Regions from separate parts of the Microbispora sp. NPDC049125 genome, predicted to be linked through region 2. Evidence: predicted binding sites of a transcription regulator. Region 2 holds the regulator's gene; each other region holds the start of a gene.
The links. Region 2 encodes LexA, which represses DNA repair genes until DNA is damaged. Its sites were predicted from a motif close to TCGAACANNTGTTCGA; they were not measured.
Positions count from the first base shown of each region.

Region 1: AB0B72_RS26645 (alpha-ketoglutarate-dependent dioxygenase AlkB) is a predicted target of LexA. The motif match lies at 3,042-3,057, and genes of this name have one in related genera.
Region 3: ruvC (crossover junction endodeoxyribonuclease RuvC) is a predicted target of LexA. The motif match lies at 1,014-1,029, and genes of this name have one in related genera.

Region 1 covers NZ_JBEZDW010000026.1:29,371-34,117, forward strand. Annotated here, with positions in the region: gene AB0B72_RS26630 (glycogen debranching N-terminal domain-containing protein) at 1-1,233, shown strand, start outside; gene AB0B72_RS26635 (alkaline phosphatase family protein) at 1,255-2,178, shown strand; gene AB0B72_RS26640 (trypsin-like peptidase domain-containing protein) at 2,224-2,973, opposite strand; gene AB0B72_RS26645 (alpha-ketoglutarate-dependent dioxygenase AlkB) at 3,080-3,709, shown strand; gene AB0B72_RS26650 (cytochrome P450) at 3,730-4,747, opposite strand, start outside.
Region 2 covers NZ_JBEZDW010000011.1:46,677-51,423, reverse strand. Annotated here, with positions in the region: gene AB0B72_RS15365 (LysR substrate-binding domain-containing protein) at 1-68, opposite strand, end outside; gene AB0B72_RS15360 (MFS transporter) at 148-1,407, shown strand; gene AB0B72_RS15355 (SDR family oxidoreductase) at 1,410-2,291, shown strand; gene lexA (transcriptional repressor LexA) at 2,630-3,343, shown strand; gene AB0B72_RS15345 (MalY/PatB family protein) at 3,426-4,541, shown strand; gene AB0B72_RS15340 (cellulase family glycosylhydrolase) at 4,640-4,747, opposite strand, start outside.
Region 3 covers NZ_JBEZDW010000019.1:71,241-75,987, forward strand. Annotated here, with positions in the region: gene eis (enhanced intracellular survival protein Eis) at 1-976, shown strand, start outside; gene ruvC (crossover junction endodeoxyribonuclease RuvC) at 1,089-1,688, shown strand; gene ruvA (Holliday junction branch migration protein RuvA) at 1,685-2,305, shown strand; gene ruvB (Holliday junction branch migration DNA helicase RuvB) at 2,360-3,409, shown strand; gene yajC (preprotein translocase subunit YajC) at 3,626-3,976, shown strand; gene secD (protein translocase subunit SecD) at 4,019-4,747, shown strand, end outside.

The DNA.
Region 1 (4,747 bases), on a different contig from region 2:
CTGCTGCCGCTGGGCACCGGCCTGGCCGCGGGGACCCTCCGCGTGCTGGCCCGGCGGCAGGGCGTCCGGGCGGACCCGGCGTCGGGACAGGCGCCTGGCAAGATCATGCATGAGCTGCGGCGGCACGAGTTCGTCGTGGACGGCGAAGGGCTGCGGCTGCCGGCGGCGTACTACGGCACGATCGACGCGACCCCGCTGTGGATCACCCTGCTGCACGACGCCTGGCGCTGGGGCATGCCCGAGCATGAGGTGGCGGCGCTGCTGCCGAGCCTGGAGGCGGCGCTGGGCTGGCTGGGCGGCGGCGCGGACCCGGACGGGGACGGCTTCGTGGAGTACGTGGACGCCTCCGGCCACGGGCTGGTCAACCAGGGATGGAAGGACTCCGGCGACGCCGTCCGGTTCGCCGACGGGTCCCGGGCGAACGCGCCGATCGCCCTGGTGGAGGTGCAGGGGTACGCCTACCAGGCGGCCCGGCACGCGGCGGCCCTGCTGGACGCTTTCGGGCGGCCGGGCGCCGCCCGGTGGGAGGAGCACGCCGAGGGGCTGGCGGAGCGGTTCCGGGACAGGTTCTGGGTGGAGGGCCGGCACGGCCGGTTCCCCGCGCTGGCGCTGGATCGGGACAAGCGGCCGGTGGACGCGCTGACCAGCAACATCGGCCATCTGCTCGGGACGGGCCTGCTGTCGGCCGAGGAGTCGGCGGCGGTGGCCGGGCTGCTGGCCTCGCCGGCGATGGCCGGCGGTTTCGGCCTGCGGACCATGTCGGCGGACGACGGCGGGTTCAGCCCGACGTCCTATCACTGCGGCTCGATCTGGCCGCACGACACCGCGATCGTGGTCGCCGGGCTCGCCGGGGAGGGGTTCGCGGCGCAGGCCGCCGGCCTGGCGGAGGGCCTGCTGTCGGCGGCCGAGGCGTTCGGCTACCGGCTTCCCGAGCTCTGGTCGGGCGACTCCCGCGCGCCGATGGGCCGGCCCCTGCCGTACCCGGCGGCGTGCCGGCCGCAGGCATGGGCGGCCGCGGCGGCGGTGACGGTGGTCCACGCGGCGACCGGCCTGCGTCCTGACGTGCCGGGAGGCCGGGCGCGGGTGCGGCCGCTGGCGGGGGCGCCGCTGGGCCCGCTGGCGGTGCGGGGCCTGCGGGTGGCGGGCTCCGCGGTGGACGTCGCCGTGGACGCCGCCGGACGCCCTACCGTCACCGGCCTGCCCGCCGGGATGATCCTCGACGCGCCCGCCTGACGATCTCCTACGATGGCTCGCATGCTCAAGCGCCGGATCCGGGTCCCGCTGGTGTGCGCGATGTCGCTGGCGATCGCGGGCTGCCAGGCCGGGACGGGCGCGACGGGGGAGGCCGGGGCGGGCGTCCCCACCGGTCCGGCGACGGCGTCACGTGCGCCCGCGGCCTCACCCGCCGGCACAGCGGCGATCTGGCGGCCGGCCCACGTGGTGATCGTGGTCATGGAGAACAAGTCGTACAGCAGCGTGGTGGGTGACCCGGCCGCGCCGTACATCACCTTGCTGGCGCGGCGCGGGGCGAACTTCACCGCGTCGTTCGCCGAGACGCACCCGAGCCAGCCCAACTACCTCGCCCTGTTCTCCGGTTCGACCCAGGGGGTCACCGACGACTCCTGCCCGCAGTCGTTCCCGGCCGCCGCCAACCTGGCCTCCCAGCTCCTCGACGCCGGACTCACCTTCGCCGGCTACTCCGAGGCGCTGCCCCGTGCGGGGTTCATGGGGTGTACGGCGAAGAACGGGCGTTACGCGCGCAAGCACGTGCCGTGGACCGATTTCGGCACCGTGCCGGCCTCCGCCAACCAGCCGTTCACGGCGTTCCCCCGCGACTTCGCCGCCCTGCCGACCGTGTCGTTCGTCATCCCGGACATGTGCGGCGACATGCACGACTGCACGATCTCCACCGGCGACGACTGGCTCCGCGACCACCTCGACGCGTACGCGACCTGGGCGACGGCCGGCGACAGCCTGCTGATCGTCACCTTCGACGAGGACGACTACCGGGGTGACAACCGCATCCCCACCGTCCTCGTCGGCGGCCGGGTCAGGCCCGGCACGTACAGGCAGCGCATCGATCACTACACGATCCTGCGCACCATCGAGGAGATGTACGGCCTGGCCCCCCTGGGCAACGCCGCCAAGCGCCATCCGCTGACCGGCGTCTGGCGCTAGCCGGCGCGTACGCCGAGGGGACGGCGCGCCGGAAGCCGTCGCGCCTCACGAGCAGCGTCGCGTGGACACGGGGGTGGTGGCCTGCCTTCCCGCCGTCGCCGCCGCCGACAACTGGCCGGCCGGCAGCGCGTATCCCTTGTCGGCCTTCGAGTCCATGTCGGCGGCGAAGACCATTCCGACGACGTCCGACTCGGAGACCAGCGGCGCACCGGCCGTGCTCCTGTCGACGTGAGGGCCGGTGAACACCCGCACCTCCTTGGTGACGTCGCCCGCACCGTATATGTCGGGTCCGGACGCCGGCGACACATGGCCCAGGACAGCGGGGAACTGGACCGGCGCGGTCGCCCCCGGTGGAAAGTAGACGATGGACGCCTGCCCGATGTCCTTGGTGTCCTCCGCGCCCTTCGGGAGGAGTCGCAACGGCCGGGCCGGGAGTCCCGGCACCCGCAGCACGGCGACGTCCAGTCGCGAGTCGAAGAGCACGACCTTCGCCGGCAGGCGCCGCCCGCCGCCGAGGACGACCTCGAGATCGCGGTCCACCCCGGCCACCGTGTGCGCGGTGAGCATGATCCGCTCGGGGGCGTAGACGAAGCCGGCCCCCTCGGCGTGCCTCCGGCAACCGGTGGCGTATCCGGCCACGTGGACGACGCCGCCGAGCGCCACGGCGACACCCGCGGCGGACGCGGAGGGCAGGGCGGGTGCGGCGGACGGCCCGTACACCGCCTGCCGCCGGGGCGGGCCGGCGTCGCATGCGCCGGTGCCCGCCACGGGAAGGAGGGCCACGAGAGCGGCCATGACTCGAGTCGAAGTCCGCACCCGCTCACCTTAGATCCATGGATGGCCGGTCAACCAGCCACCGAAGATCGAATGGGTGTTTGAAAGCAGTGCGTATCCTGAGCGTATGAGTTCGTTTCAGGGGTCGTTGCTGGACTGGTGCGAGGAGACCGGCGTGGGCCCCCTCGGATCGTCGGTGCGGCGGGCGCCGCTCGGCCAGGGGGCGTGGATCGACGTCCGGCCGCACTGGGTCAGCGGGGCGGACGCGCTGTTCGAGCGCCTGACGCGGGTCGTGCCGTGGCACGCCGAGCGGCGGCACATGTACGACCGGGTCGTCGACGTGCCGCGGCTGCTGAAGTTCTACGACGAGGACGAGGAGCTGCCCGACCGCGTGCTCGACGAGGCGAGGGACGCGCTGAACGCGCACTACGGGGAGGAGCTCGGCGAGCGGTTCCGCACCGCCGGCATGTGCCTCTACCGGGACGGCCGCGACAGCGTGGCCTGGCACGGCGACACGATCGGCCGCGGGAGCACCGAGGACACCATGGTGGCGATCATCTCGGTCGGCACGCCGCGCCCGCTGCTGCTGCGCCCGCGTGGCGGAGGGGGCCCGGCCCTCCGCCACGACCTCGGCCACGGCGACCTGCTCGTCATGGGAGGGAGCTGCCAGCGCACCTGGGAGCACGCCGTCCCCAAGTCGAGCAGGGTCGCCGGCGCCCGGATCAGCATCCAGTTCCGCCCCCGCGGGGTCCGCTGACCCGCCCGTGCGGGACGTGCTCAGCGCCTCGCCGGGAACACGAGGGGGACCTCGGAGAGACCGATGACCCCGGCCGGCCAGCCCACCAGCGGCTGGAAGCCGGGGGCGAGCCCGTACGAGGGGATGCGGCGGTGCCACTCCCGCAGCACCATCGTGAACTCCATCCGGGCCAGATGGATGCCCACGCAGCGATGGGGGCCGCCGCCGAAGGTCAGGTGGTTGTACTTCCTGCCGACGTCGAACGCGTCGGGGTCGTCGAGCTCGGCCGGGTCCCGGTTGGCCGCCCCCAGCGCGACGCCGACGCTCGAACCGGCGGGGATGAGATGGCCGTGCAGCTCGACGTCCGTGGTGGCGACGCGCGGCAGTGTGCAGTTGGCGGGGTCGATCCGCAGCATCTCCTCCACCACCTGCGGGATCACCGACGGATCCGCGACGATCCTGGCCTGCAGGGCAGGGTCGGCCGCCAGCTTGGCGAACATCAGGCTGAGAGCCGAGGTGACGCTGTCGATGCCCGCGATGATGAACAGGAAGCACAGCCCCAGTGCCTCGGTGTCGGTGAGTGGATCGTCCCGCGTGGCGGCGAGCACATCGGCGAGCAGGCCCCCTCCCGTGCCCGCGCGGCAGGCGGCGACGTGGGCGGTCGTGTACGCGAACAGCTGCGCCGCCGACTCCATGACCTCGGGCGGCGGCGCGGCGGAGCCGGACAGGTCGGCCGACCCGACGATCGCGTCCTTCCATCCCAGGAGGCGGTCCAGGTCCTCGGGCGGCAGGCCGAAGAGGGTCAGGAACACCTGGGCCGGGAACGGCCGGGCCAGCTCGGCGACCACTTCACAGGAGTCGCGGCCCGCGATGCGGTCGATCAGGCCGTTGACCTGCCCGTGCGACGACCGCTCCAGCAGTGCCGCGGTCCGCGGGGTGAAGAACGGCTGCAGGATGCGCCGGTAGCGCGTGTGGCCGGGCGGGTCGGAGGCGATGGGCAGCAGCGGCACCGGGCTGCCCAGCGTCGCGAACGCCCGCTCGGAGGAGAAGATCTCCGGG
Region 2 (4,747 bases):
TCGGCCGCGCGGGTGAAGTTGCTCGTCTCCGCGACGGCGACGACATAGCGCATCTGCTGAAGCTCCACGAATCAATCGTGATGCACGATCGTTCGGATGACAAACATGCGTTGGACTCATTGATCGTCCATCACCGAGGCTGGACGCATGACAGCGACGACACTTCACCCGGCCCGCGGCATGCGGCGCGGGGTGCTCCTGCTCATGTCGGTGGCGACCGGGCTGGCGGTCGCGGGCAACTACTTCACCCAGCCGTTGCTTGACCTGATCGGCCGGGAGCTGAGGCTCGGCCCGTCGCTGGCCGCCCTGACGGTGACGGCCGCGCAGGGCGGGTACGCGCTGGGGCTGATCCTGCTGGTGCCGCTCGGCGACCTCGTGGAGCGGCGGCGGCTGGCGGTGTCGCTCTACGCGGCGACCGTGGTGTTTCTGCTGATGTCGGCCACCGCCCCCAACGGCACGGTGCTCATGGTCAGCACGGCCCTGACCGCGCTGACCTCCGTGGGAGCGCAAGTGGTGGTGCCGTTCGCGGTGACGCTGGCGGCGCCGGCCGAGCGTGGCCGGGTGGTCGGCACGGTGATGACCGGGCTGTTGTTCGGCGCGTTGCTGGCGCGCACCGCGTCCGGAGCGCTGTCCGAGCTGGGCGGATGGCGGACCGTCTACTGGGTCGACGCCGGCCTGATGGCACTGATGGCCGTGCTGCTGCGTGTCTTCCTGCCCCGGCTCGGCGGCGACGGCGGGCGCCTGTCCTACCCCGGCCTGCTGCGCTCGACGGTGGCGATGTTCCGGTACGAGCCGCTGCTGCGGTGGCGGGCGGGGATCGCCGCCCTGAGCCTGGCTTCGTTCAACGTGCTGTGGACGGCGCTGACCTTCCTGCTGGTGCGGCCGCCGTACGGCTGGACGGAGTCGGCCATCGGCCTGTTCGGCCTGGTCGGCGCCGCCGGCGCGCTGACCGGCACGGTGACGGGGCGGCTGGCCGACCGCGGGCGCGTGCAGATCGTGACCGGCGCCGGAACGGTCCTGCTGGTGGCGTCGTGGCCGGCGATCGCCGCCGGGGCGCACTCGCTGGTCTGGCTGTTCGCCGGCGTGATCGTGCTGGACCTGGCGCACAAGGCGGTGCTCAACAGCAACCAGAACGTCCTCTACGCGCTCCGGCCCGAGGCCCGCAACCGGATCAACTCCGCCTTCATGACCTCCTTCTTCGCCGGCGGCGCGGTGGGCTCCGCGCTGACTTCGGTGGCCTGGGTGCACGGCGGCTGGGCCGGCGTGTGCGTCCTCGGCGCCGCCTTCTCGGCGGGGACCGTCGCGCTGTGGGCCATGGAACGCGTCACCGTCAACCGGGCGGCGGGCAGGCCCGCCAAGACCTGCGACCCGATTCCGGTCCGCATCCCCACCACCACGGGAGATTGAGCGTGTCACGCACCGTACTGATCACCGGAGCCACCGGAACCGTGTCCACCGCGCTGATGGACGCGCTGAGCGGGGCCGATGTGGACCTTCGCGCTCTCGTCCGCGACAAGTCCAAGGCGGACGGCCCGGCTGGAAAGGGCGCCGAGGTCTTCGTCGGCGACCTCGGCGACCCCCGGTCCCTGCCTCCCGCCTTCGAGGGTGTGCGGGACGTGTGGCTGCTCACCCCGAACGACCCGCGCGCCCCGGAGAACTCCATGAACGCCCTGTGGGCCGCACGCCAGGCCGGCGTGGAGCGCGTCGTGCGCCTGTCCGTCGTCGGCGCGGCACACGACGCGCCCAACCGCAGCGGCAGGCTGCACGCGCTGTCGGACCGGGAGCTCGAAGTGTGCGGCATGCGCTGGACGATCCTGCGTCCGCACTGGTTCATGCAGAACCTGCTGAACGAGGCGGGCGACATCGCCGCCACCGGCACGTTCTCGCTGAACATGGCCTCGGCGCGGATCGGCATGATCGACGCCCGCGACATCGCCGAGTGCGCCGCCCGTGTGCTCCTCGACGGCCCGGATCGCCACCACGGCGCGACGTACACCCTCACCGGCCCGCGCTCGCTGACGTTCGGCGAGGTCGCCGGCCGACTGGGCCTCGCCCTCGGCAGGCCGGTCACGTACCTGCCGGTCGGCGACGACACCAGGCGCACGGCGCTGCTCGGCCACGGCGCTCCACGATGGATCGCCGACATGCTTGAGGAGTACGCGCAGGCGTACGCCTCCGGCTGGGGAGACTTCACCACCGGCACGGTCGCCGGCCTTCTCGGCCGCCCCCCGCGCGACGTCGTCGAATTCGCCCGCGACCACGCCGCGGCGTTCACCTCGGGCGGCGGCTGAAACCACGATGCGCCGGTCGGCCGCGGGATCGGCGCACCTCGGCGACGACGCTTCACCGGCTCCGCCCTCGACGGACTTGAGCGCCGATCGGGCGCCGGCGATCTCACGAACGCGCCTCTCCGCTTTTCTGTCGCTTTTCGGCGGCATTTCTGAGCTGGGCCGACACCACTTGACGAAGATCGGGAAATCGAACACGATGTCGATCGAACTCACGTACGATGTGGGCGGATGACAGGCGGTTGCGATTTCCGGTGGAAATCGAACAATTGTTTGATGATGATCTTTAATCGCGGTACGGTCGCTCTGAGCGACCTGAGGAACACGGATTGAGAGGTGGCATCGTGAGTGACCGAAGTGAGCAGGCGGAGGCCGTCGGCGACCTCGCGGTTCGCAGGCGCGACTCGCTTGGTCTCACCCCGAGGCAGCGCAAGATCCTGGAAGTGATCCGCGACTCGGTCCAGCAGCGCGGCTATCCGCCGTCGATGCGGGAGATCGGGGAGGCGGTCCAGCTGACCAGCACCTCCAGCGTGTCGCATCAGCTCACCGCACTGCAACGCAAGGGCTACCTCCGCCGTGACCCGCACAGGCCGCGCGCTCTGGAGGTCCGGTTGCCGGGCGAGCCGGTGCTGTGGGTCGACCCGGACGCCACCGAGGAGGACAGCGGCTTCAACCGCCCCACCGCGGCGTACGTCCCGCTGGTCGGCCGCATCGCCGCCGGCGGCCCGATCCTCGCCGAACAGAGCATCGAGGACGTGTTCGCCCTGCCCAAGCAGCTCGTGGGCGAGGGCACGCTGTTCCTGCTCCAGGTGACCGGCGACTCGATGATCGAGGCCGCCATCGCCGACGGCGACTGGGTGGTCGTACGGCAGCAGCCGGTGGCCGACAACGGCGACATCGTCGCCGCCATGATCGACGGCGAGGCCACGGTCAAGACGTTCAAGCGCAAGGACGGGCACGTGTGGCTGGTGCCGCACAACCCGAACTACGAGCCGATCCCCGGTGACGAGGCCACCGTCCTGGGGAAGGTCACGGCCGTCCTGCGCAAGCTGTAGCGGCGATGCTCCGCGGCCACCGGTACGGCCGCCGCCGCGGAGCCGCCAAGCTACTCATTGCGGACGCAATAGGGTGAGTCGGGTGGATTTCGACTCGCTCACCCTTGACGCCGCCCGGACGCGTGACGGGATCAAGTGGGCCCACGCGGCTCCGGACGTGATCCCCGCGTGGGTCGCCGACATGGACTTCCCTACGCCGGACGCCGTGGTGGACGCCGTCACGCGGCGCCTGAAGACCGATCTCGGCTATCCCGCCTGGCTCGACATCCCGAACTGCCCTCCCCTCGCGGAGGCCTTCGCCGAGCGCATGGAGACCAGGTACGGCTGGCACGCCGACCCCGGCCACGTCCGGCCGTACACCGACGTCAACCAGGCCCTCCAGGTGCTGCTGGACGTCATGACCTCCCCCGGCGACGCCGTGGCGACGCACGTCCCCGCCTACGACCCCTTCCTCACCACGATCACCGGCATGGGGCGGCGTCTGCTGCCCATCCCGGTCGCCGCCGACGGCACGTTCCAGCTCCCCGCCGAGCCGGCCCCGGTGGTGCTCCTCGTCAACCCGCACAACCCGTCCGGCCGCTGCTTCACCCGGGCCGAGCTGGAGGCGGTGGCCGGGTACGCGGAGCGTCACGGCAGCCTGGTGATCGCCGACGAGATCCACGCCGAGCTGACGTACGCGCACGCGCGGCACATCCCGTTCGCCACGATCCTGCCCGGGCGCACGGTCACGCTCACCTCGGCCAGCAAGGCGTTCAACATGGGCGGTCTGCGCTGCGCGGTGGCCCACCTCGGCTCCAAGGCCGTCAGGGACGCCCTCGGCGGGCGGCCGCCCCACGTGTACGGCGCCCCGGGCGTCCTCGGGGTGGAGGCGACGATCGCCGCGTGGCGGGACGGCGGCCCGTGGCTGGAGGAGGTGCTGACGGTCCTCGACCGCAACCGGCGGATGGTGGCGGGGCGCCTGCCGTCCCGGATCGGCCACCGCACCCCGGAGGCCACCTATCTCGCCTGGCTGGACGTCGGAGTCCCGGACGCCGCCGGGTTCCTCCTGCGGGAGGCACGGGTGAAGCTCAACCCCGGGCCCATGTACGGGGGCGCGGACACCTGCGTCCGGCTCAACTTCGCCACGTCGGCGCCGATCCTGGAGGAGATCCTGACCAGGATCGGCGCCGCGATGGAGCGACGCCCCACGGCCGCCTGACCGCTCGGCATCGCACGGGCCGGCACGTCGCAGGCCCGCACTTCGGCGGCCTGCCGCCGGGCCGCCGGACCGCTGAGGCCGCTCCTCAGGTCCGCCGCTCAGGTCGCCGTGCAGGTCACCGAGGGCACAGAGTTGCCGCCGGTCAGCGTGCCCATGAAGCCGAACATGGTCGTGGCGTTCGGGGCGAGCGCGCCGTTGTAGTTGAC
Region 3 (4,747 bases), on a different contig from region 2:
CGGCCGCGCCGTCATGCGTGCGACGGTCGACCGCTGCGCCGACCTCGGCCACGTCGTCTCCGCGCTCTTCCCCGCCACCTCGCCCCTGTACCGCAGCGTGGGATACGAGCACGCCGGCGCACATACGACGATGACGTTGCCGGCGGAGCAGCTCAGGACGCTCGCCGGCCCGTCCGGCGGGGTCAAGCTGCGCAGGATGGGCCCAGACGACGTGCCCGAGCTCATCGCGCTCCTCGGCCGCGTCTACGGCTCCACGCGCGCCTCCGGCCCGCTCTGCTGGGACGAGCGCAGCTGGCGGCTCTGGCTGGACGACGACGACGACTTCTGCTACCTGGCCGACGACGGCTTCGTGATCTACCGGTGGAGCGACGGCGACATCGAGGTCGACAACCTGGTGGCCGGCTCGGAGGCCACCGCCCGCGCCCTGTGGTCCCTCGTCGGCAGCGCCTCCTCGATCGCCAGGCACGTCTACGCGCCGGTCGAGCCGGGCGATCCGATGCTGTGGCTGCTGCGCGAGCGCTCCTCCAAGGAGCACCTCAGGCAGTCCCGGTGGATGCTCCGCCTGATCGACGCGCCCGGGGCCGTGGAGCGGCGCGGCTTCCCGGCAGGGGTGTCCGTGGACACGCTGATCGAGATCGACGACCCCCAGCGCTCGGCCAACACCGGCACCTGGCGCCTGCGGGTCGGCTCGGGCTCCGGCGCGCTCACCCCGGCGGATGCCACGGGGAACATCGCGAGGGGCATCACGGGGGACATCACGGGGGACATCACGGGGGACATCACGGGGGACATCACGGGGGACATCACGGGGGACGACGTCACCCGGCTGCCCATCGGCGCGCTGTCGGCGTTGTTCGCCGGGGTGCCGGCGGCCACCCTGCGGCGTGCGGGACGGCTGACGGGCGGCTCGCCGGACGCCGACGAGGCCCTTGACTCGGCGTTCCGGTGCGACGCGTACATGATCGACTCCTTCTGACGGCGCGCGGCGGCGCCGATCCCGGTAGAGTTGCCCGCCGAACAGGTGTTCGGCGGCGCGGCGCCGCCGGGCCGGTGGGGACCAGGGAGGCGTGCCGGTGCGGTTGCCCGAGCTGCGGGTGCTGGGAGTGGACCCGGGGCTGACCCGATGCGGCATCGGCGCCGTGGAGGGCCGTCCGGGCTCCCCGCTGAGCCTGGTCGCCGTCGGGGTGGTGCGCACCCCCGCCGGCGACGACATCGGGGCGCGGCTGGTGGCCGTGGAGGCCGGGATTGAGCAGTGGCTCGACGAGCTGAAGCCGGACGCGGTGGCGGTCGAGCGGGTCTTCGCCCAGCACAACGTGCGGACGGTCATGGGGACCGCGCAGGCCTCGGCCGTCGCGATCGTGTGCGCGGCGCGGCGTGGCCTCCCGGTCGCCCTGCACACCCCGAGCGAGGTCAAAGCGGCGATCACGGGCAACGGCAACGCCGACAAGAAGCAGATCGGCGCGATGGTGACCCGGCTGCTGAGGCTGGACGCCATGCCCAAGCCCGCGGATGCCGCCGACGCCCTCGCGCTCGCGATCTGCCACGTCTGGCGCGGCGGCGTCCAGAGCCGCCTGGCCGAGGCGGTCGCCAGGGCGCGCCCGCCCGCTCCGGGGCTTCCCGGCGCAGTGACGGCCGGCTCTGGTAGGACTGTCGCCAGGCGTCCGCGTGAGGGAGGGAGTGATCGATGATCGCGTCCTTGGCGGGGCACGTCGCGGCCGTCGGGCCGGACAGCGCGGTGATCGAGGTGGGCGGCGTCGGCGTGCTCGTCCACTGCACCCCCGGGACGCTGGCGACCCTCCACGTGGGGGAGCCCGCCCGGCTGGCCACCTCGCTGGTGGTGCGCGAGGAGTCGCTCACGTTGTACGGCTTCGCCGCCGCCGACGAGCGGACGGTCTTCGAGCTGCTGCAGACGGCCAGCGGCGTCGGGCCGCGCCTGGCGCTGGCCATGCTGGCCGTGCACACGCCCAACGCGCTGCGGGTGGCGGTGGCGAGCGCCGATCTCAAGGCGCTCACCATGGTCCCCGGCATCGGCCAGAAGGGCGCCCAGCGGATCGTGCTGGAGCTGAAGGACAAGCTCGGCACGCCCGACGGCCTGGTCAACGCCGCGCTCAACGGCGCGGCCGCCGCGCCGGTCTGGCGCGACCAGGTCCACTCCGGGCTGGTCGGGCTCGGCTACTCGGCCAGGGACGCCGACGAGGCGGTCGCCGCGCTCACCCCGGAGGCCGACGCGGAGATCGCGGCGGGCCGGGCGCCGCAGGTGGCCCTGCTGCTGAAGTCGGCGCTGCGCATGATGAGCGTGCGATGACGGGCGCGGGCCGCCTGGACGCGGTGAAAGTTTCACCGGCGGTGGGGGGCGTCCATGGCGATTGAGCGTGATCTCGTGTCGCCTGAGCCCGAGGGCGACGAGGGCGCCATCGAGGCCGCGCTGCGCCCCAAGCGCCTCGACGAGTTCATCGGCCAGGCGCGGGTCCGCGAGCAGCTCTCGCTGGTGCTGGAGAGCGCGCTGCGCCGCAACCGGCCCCCCGACCACGTGCTGATGAGCGGCGGCCCCGGGCTGGGCAAGACGACGCTCGCGATGATCATCGCAGCGGAGCTCGGCGCCCCGCTGCGCATGACGTCGGGCCCCGCGCTGGAGCGGGCCGGCGACCTCGCCGCGATCCTGTCCACGCTCACCGACGGGGAGGTCCTGTTCATCGACGAGATCCACCGCATGGCCCGGCCGGCGGAGGAGATGCTCTACCTCGCGATGGAGGACTACCGCGTCGACATCATCGTCGGCAAGGGGCCGGGAGCCACCGCCATCCCCCTGGAGATCGCCCCGTTCACGCTGGTGGGCGCCACCACCCGGGCCGGCCTGCTGCCCGCGCCCCTGCGCGACCGCTTCGGCTTCACCGCGCACATGGACTTCTACGACGCGGCCGAGCTGGAGCAGGTGCTCAACCGCTCCGCGCGGCTGCTGTCGGTCGCCCTGCCCGAGGAGGGCGCCAAGGAGATCGCCCGCCGGTCACGTGGCACGCCTCGCATCGCGAACCGCCTCCTCAGGCGGGTCCGCGACTTCGCCGAGGTCCGGGCGGAGGGCGTGATCACCCATGAGGTGGCGGCCGCCGCGCTCAACCTGTACGAGGTCGACGCCGAGGGGCTCGACCGGCTCGACCGCGCGGTGCTCAACGTGCTGCTGCGCAAGTTCGGCGGCGGCCCGGTCGGGCTGTCCACCCTGGCCGTCGCGGTGGGGGAGGAGCCCGAGACGGTGGAGGTCGTGGCCGAGCCGTTCCTGGTGAGGCAGGGACTGCTGGCCCGCACGCCCCGGGGCCGGGTGGCCACGGCCTCTGCCTGGGCGCATCTCGGCCTGACGCCGCCACCGGACGCCTTCGGCGCCCAGGCCGTTCCCACCCTTTTCGACGGGGTGTGAGCCTTCGCAAACGATCACGAATTGGTTGCGAAGGTGGCGAAACCGGAACTTTCCCGCGCGCCGGATCGTGGGTTCGTTGCCGGGCTTCGAGTGGCTCGCATACACTGCGTGGCTTGACTGGCCGCTTACGCTGCTCAGCGACGCGCGGCCGCGCATGAAGCGCACACGACCTCCGGCTTTGGCCGGTTCAACACGTTATGGAAGAGGGTGGCCCCCGTGGGTAACAGCCCGCTCGGGACGTTCCTGCCCCTGATCTTGCTGGTAGTGGTCTTCTACTTCCTCCTGATCCGCCCGCAGCGCAAGCGGCAGCAGGAGGCGCTCCAGATGCAGAACTCCCTGACACCGGGTGCCAGGGTGATGACCACCACCGGTCTGTTCGCCACCGTGGCCGCCGTCGAGGACGACGACGTCGTGCTCGAGCTCGCGCCGGGTGTGGAGACGCGCTGGGTGAAGGCGTCGATCGGCAGGGTCCTGACCCCCGTGGACTCGGAGCCGGAGGCCGACACCCCGTTGACCGATGGTCACGACACGGGGGACGGTGACGATACGAGCACCAAGCAGTCCTGAGTAGGCTGATCACACATCCTTTGACGAAAGAACTGACCTCCAGTGGCCCCACCGACCAGTAGTCAGAGCAAGCCGGGACGCACGCTCCTGCTGCTCCTGGCACTCATCCTCGCCATGGGCGCGACGATCTTCTTCCAGAAGGCGTTCGTCCCCAAGTTCGGCCTCGACCTCGCGGGCGGCACCACGGTGACGCTCACGCCGGTCACACCGGGCGGGAAGGCTCCGCCGTCCGAGAACATCGACCGTGCCATCACCATCATCCGTGCGCGCGTGAACGGCACCGGCATCTCGGACGCGGAGGTCGCCAGGGCCAACAACAACATCGTGATCTCCGTCCCCGGCGCGGGCCGGGAGGAGGCGCTCGGGCTCATCTCCAAGACCGCCGAGCTGCGCATGCGCCAGGTCCTCGCGGTCGCGGCCGCCAAGGACCAGCCGGCTCAGATGCCGACGTCCGCTCCCACTCCCGGCGGCTCCGGTGCGCCGAGCGGCGCCCCCAGCGCCGGCACCAGCCCGGCGGCCACGTCGTCGGCGGCGGCCAGTGCGGCTCCGAGCGCGAGCGGCACGCCCGCGGGCCGTGCCCTGTCGTCCGCGCTGACCGCGCCCTCGCCGTCGGCCACCGCGAGCACCGCCGGCCACGCGAAGACCCGCAAGAACGGCGCCAAGGCGGGCAACAGGGCCACGCCGTCGCCTTCAGGGGCCGCGTCGCCGTCGGCGGCTCCCAGCGCCGACGCGGGCGACCCGCTGGCCGGTCAGGACACCTCGGGCATCGAT